2 regions of the Nocardiopsis sp. NPDC101807 genome follow, and region 2 is predicted to be linked to the other one. Evidence: riboswitches for the same ligand, from Rfam matches in the RefSeq annotation. Region 2 holds a riboswitch; the other holds the start of a gene.
What was found. Region 2 has a riboswitch for glycine ahead of gcvT (glycine cleavage system aminomethyltransferase GcvT). Riboswitches for the same ligand answer to the same signal wherever they lie in the genome.
Positions count from the first base shown of each region.

Region 1 (2,389 bases), on a different contig from region 2:
GGGAGGAGGTTGTAGCCGGCCTCCAGCGCGGTCTCCACGACGCGGGCCGCGCTGGGCACGCGCACGCGCAGGGTGTCGAAGTAGGCGGAGTGGACGATCTCGAAACCGCGCTCGGCGAGGGCGTCGGCCAGCACGGCGGTGCGGGTGTGCACCTGGCGGGCGATCGCGCGCAGGCCGTCGGGGCCGTGGTAGACCGCGTACATCCCCGCCATGACGGCCAGGAGCACCTGCGCGGTGCAGATGTTGCTGGTGGCCTTCTCGCGGCGGATGTGCTGTTCCCGGGTCTGGAGGGCGAGCCGGTAGGCGGGCTTGCCCGCGTTGTCCACCGAGACCCCGACCAGGCGGCCGGGCAGCTGGCGGCGCAGCTTCTCCCCGACGGCCATGTAGCCGGCGTGCGGGCCCCCGAAGCCGAGCGGGACGCCGAAGCGCTGGGTGGAGCCGACCGCGATGTCGGCGCCGAGGTCGCCCGGGCTGCGCAGCAGGGTCAGGGCGAGGATGTCGGCGGCCACGACCGCGAGGGCCCCGCGCTCGTGGGCCGCGGCGATGACGCCGCCCGGGTCGCGCACGGCCCCGCCGGCGCCGGGGTACTGGACGAGGACGCCGAAGGCGTCGCCCTGGGGAAGGCCCTGCGTCAGGTCGGCGACGACGACCTCGATGCCCAGGGGTTCGGCGCGGGTGCGGAGGACCTGGAGGGTCTGCGGGAAGACGTCGGCGTCGACGACGAAGACGTCGGCCTTGCTCCTGGAGGCCCGGCGGGCCAGGGTCATGGCCTCGGCCGCCGCGGTGGACTCGTCCAGCAGGGAGGCGCCCGAGACCGGCAGGCCGGTCAGGTCGCAGACCATGGTCTGGAAGTTGAGCAGGGCCTCCAGTCGGCCCTGGGAGATCTCGGGCTGGTAGGGCGTGTAGGCCGTGTACCAGGCCGGGTTCTCCATGATGTTGCGCAGGATGACCGGCGGGGTGAAGGTCCCGTAGTAGCCCTGGCCGAGCAGGGAGGTGCGCACGTCGTTGCGCGCGGCGAGGTCGCGGAGTTCGGCCAAGGCCTCGGCCTCCCCGATCGCGTCGGGAAGGGCGAGCGGGGCGCTGCTGCCGGGGCCGGTGAGGATGGACTCCGGTACGGCCGCCGCCATGAGCTCGGCGGTGGAGCCGTAGCCGACCGCCTTGAGCATCTCCTGGGTCTCGGCCGGTGTCGGGCCGATGTGGCGGTCGGCGAACACCCGCGCGGGTGCGCCGGGTGTGTTCACGGGCTGGTCGGGCACGGAGACCTCCTGGTGACAGGGCCGAGTCGGCTCGGCGGTGTTCCTCACGGTCTCCCCCTCTGTCACCGGGCACGGTCGTGCTCCGGCTTCAGAGCGGCCTCCTCCGTGCGGTCCGTGGTGCCTGAGAGGTTACTGGGGAGTATTGCCCCGTCGGCGCCCCTGTCGGGGTCTCTCCCGCGCGGTATTGACAGCCTGCTGACGCTGTGTACGCATGTGGGGACAGGGCGAATTCCACCCTTTATCCCTGTTGTGAGTACGACCGTACTCGATCATCACCGCAGGCGCAGAGCCCGCCCACGCGTTTCGTCCGCCTCCGCGCACCGGTGCTCGCAGGGGTCCGCCGCCCGTCCGGGGTCCGCGTGCGCCGGCGCCGTGCCGGTGTGGTCGCCGGTGTGGCCGCCGTCGGCGGCAGGGCGGCCGCGCAAGCCGTGTCCCCGCGCCGGGGATCCCGGCGGCGGACCGGTCGGGAACCGCTCCCCCTCGGCCGCCGCGGCGCGCCGCAGGCCCGCGACCGCCGGGCCGGGAACGGCACGGGAGCGGCCTTCGGGCGCCCGCCCGGCGGCGACGCCGGCGGAGGCCCGCGGGGCCCCGGGGTCAGCCCGTCCGGCGCTCCCTGCGCCGCCGGGCGAGTTCGTCCACCGGCGGGGGGGCGGAGGGGAGCTCGGTCCGCTCCTCGTCGGGGACCACGCCCAGCGCCTCCTCCAGCTCACGCCACACGTGGGCCAGTGCCAGGCCGAACATGCCCTGGCCGCGCTGCATGAGGTCCACGACCTCGTCGGGGGAGGTGCACTCGTAGACGCTGACGCCGTCGCTCATGAGGGTGATGCGGGCCAGGTCGGGGGCGGGGCGTCCGCGCAGGTGGTCCACCGCGGTCCGGATCTGCTGCAGCGATATGCCCGTGTCCAGCAGCCGCTTGGCCACCTTGAGCAGCAGGATGTCGGGCAGGCTGTACAGGGGGGCGTTCTGGGCACCGGTGCGCACGCTCGGCTCCACCAGGCCGGTTCTCGCCCAGTAGTCGAGCTGACGGTAGGTGATCCCGGCGGCGGTACACGCCGCTGGGCCCCGATACCCGACGTCCATAGGCCGCGCCACCACGTCCTCTTCGCACAGTAGGCCCTGCTGCCCCGCTAGCC
Region 1 is NZ_JBIWMK010000003.1:565,087-567,475, forward strand. It holds gene gcvP (aminomethyl-transferring glycine dehydrogenase) at 1-1,256, opposite strand, end outside; glycine riboswitch at 1,355-1,443, opposite strand; gene ACIRPH_RS11875 (MerR family transcriptional regulator) at 1,851-2,336, opposite strand.
Region 1: another riboswitch for glycine. It lies ahead of gcvP (aminomethyl-transferring glycine dehydrogenase); the one in region 2 lies ahead of gcvT (glycine cleavage system aminomethyltransferase GcvT).

Region 2 (2,389 bases):
CGGAGGGTGTCGCGGGCCGACAGCCCGGCCGGGACGAGCCCGTGCCGTTCGCCCTCGGCCATCAGGGCGTCCCAGACCAGGGGGGCCTTCCCGGCGGGCCGGACGAAGATCTCGAAGCCGTCCTCGCCGGTGTACCCGGTGCGCGCGAGCAGGACGGGCTGACCGGCGACGGTGTGCTCGTACCCGGCGTAGTAGCGGATGCCGTCCAGGTCCGCGTCGGTGAGCGGCGCGAGGATCTCGACCGCGCGCGGCCCCTGGATCGCGATCAGGGCGTGGTCGGCGGACTCGTCCGCCACCTCGACGTCGAAGCCCTCCGCGCGTTCGGCCAGCGCGGCGGCGACCACGGGCACGTTGGCGGCGTTGGCCACGACGAGGTACTCCTCCTCGCCCAGCCGGTAGACGATGAGGTCGTCCAGGACGCCGCCCCCGGCGTCGGTGATCATGGTGTAGCGGGCGCGGCCGACCCCGACCCGGGACAGGTGGCCGACCAGGGCGAAGTCGAGGGCGTGGGCGGCCTGCGGGCCGGTGAGGCGGATCTCGCCCATGTGGGAGAGGTCGAAGAGCCCGGCGGCCTCGCGGACCGCCTTGTGCTCGGCGGTCTCGCTGCCGTAGCGCAGCGGCATGAGCCATCCGGCGAAGTCGACCAGCGTGGCGCCGGCCTTCTCGTGGACCTCGCGGAGCGCGGTGGCGCGCGGCGCTGATGCGGGATCGGACATGGGCACTCCCGAGAGGATGGGCGTCGTGTCGTGCAGAGGCGTTGCCATCCTCCCCCTCTGTCATCTGTGCCTGAGAGCTTCGCCGCGCGCTCGGCGTGGCTTGCACCTTCGGCGAGGGACGCTGGTCCCTGCTTTCCAGAGTGGTCTCGCCCGTACGGTCCGCTGTGCCTGAGAGGTTGTCGTGGGGAGGGATTGCTCCTTCGGCGGCCCGAGATGGCTACGCGGGCACTCTCCCGTACGGGGTCAGCAACACGTTCAGACTAGCAGCGGGCGCGCACGGCCCCCGAAGGTGCCCGGTCCGGGGCGGGGACGCGGTGCGGGTCCCCCGCCGCCCACCGGGGGAGTCGGGCCGAATCCGTCGCGGAGGGGGGCTCCGGGGGTTAGCGTGAGCCGGGGACGGACTTCCTGCGTGGGAGGGATGACGGGTGCGAGCCGACGGGGACGGGAACCGGGGGACGGGCGGACGGGCGCGGGCGGGGCGCCGGGGGGTGCGGCGGCCGGCGGCCGTGCACGGCACGGCGGTGCTGGCCGCGGCGTGCGTCCTCGGGCTGACCGCCGGCAGCGGGTGCGCGCGGGGCGGCGGTGACGGGCCGGAGCCGCCGTCCGAGGGCCGGCTGGAGGCGAGCGCGCAGGAGCGGCGGGGCGACGTCGCCGCGGTGGAGCGCGAGGACCTGGAGTCGGTGTTCGCCGAGGCCGGGGTGGAGGGCACGTTCGTGCTCCACGACACCCGTGCCAGGGAGTCGACCCTCGTCGGGGCGGAGGCGGCCTACGAGCGCGCGGTGCCCGCGTCCACGTTCAAGCTGGCCAACACCCTGATCGGCCTGGAGACGGGCGCGGTGTCGGGCCTGGACGAGGTGCTGCCCCACGGCGGCGGGCCGCAGCCCGTCGAGGCGTGGGAACGGGACATGTCCCTCAGGGAGGCGTTCCCCGCCTCGAACTTCCCCGTCTACCAGGAGCTGGCCCGCAGGGTGGGGCACGAGCGGATGGCGGTCTGGGTGGACCGCTTCGACTACGGGAACCGGGACGTCGGCGGCGAGGGCGTGGAGGACCGGTTCTGGCTGGACGGTCCGCTGGAGATCTCCGCCGTGGAGCAGACCGAGTTCCTGGCCTCGCTGGCCCGTTCGGAGCTGCCGGTGGACGCGGCCCACCAGGAGGCGCTGCGCGAGATCGCCCTCGTGGAGGAGGGTGACGGCCACACGCTCTTCGCCAAGAGCGGCTGGGCGGTGGACGTCGACCCGGCCCCCGGCTGGTGGGTCGGCTGGGTGGAGCGCGGCGAGGACCTGTACACGTTCGCCCTGCGCATCGAGATGGACGACGACGCGAACGCGGAGCTGAGGGAGCCCCTGGCCCGGGAGCTGCTGGTGGAGCTGGGCGCGCTGCCGGGCGGCGCCGGGGGCTGACCCGGGCGGGCGCCGCGCGTCCCCGCGGGGCGCCGTGTGTCCGGCGGGCCGGGCGTCCGGGCGGCGGGAGCCGGCGCGGCCCCGCGACGGTCCGGGCCGTTCCCGCCCGGGCCGGGCAGAGGCCGACGGGGCGGCGGGGCCCGCGGAGCGGGCGGGGTCGGGGGCGCGCCGTTCCGAGGGCGGGGTACGGGGCCACGCGGGGCCGGGCGCCCCGGGACGGGGCGCCCGGGTACGTCAGGCGGCGTTCTCGCGGCGCTTGCGCACGGCCTCGGC
Region 2 is NZ_JBIWMK010000014.1:49,374-51,762, forward strand. It holds gene gcvT (glycine cleavage system aminomethyltransferase GcvT) at 1-716, opposite strand, end outside; glycine riboswitch at 862-962, opposite strand; gene ACIRPH_RS30520 (penicillin-binding transpeptidase domain-containing protein) at 1,241-2,116, shown strand; gene ACIRPH_RS30525 (3-deoxy-7-phosphoheptulonate synthase) at 2,351-2,389, opposite strand, start outside.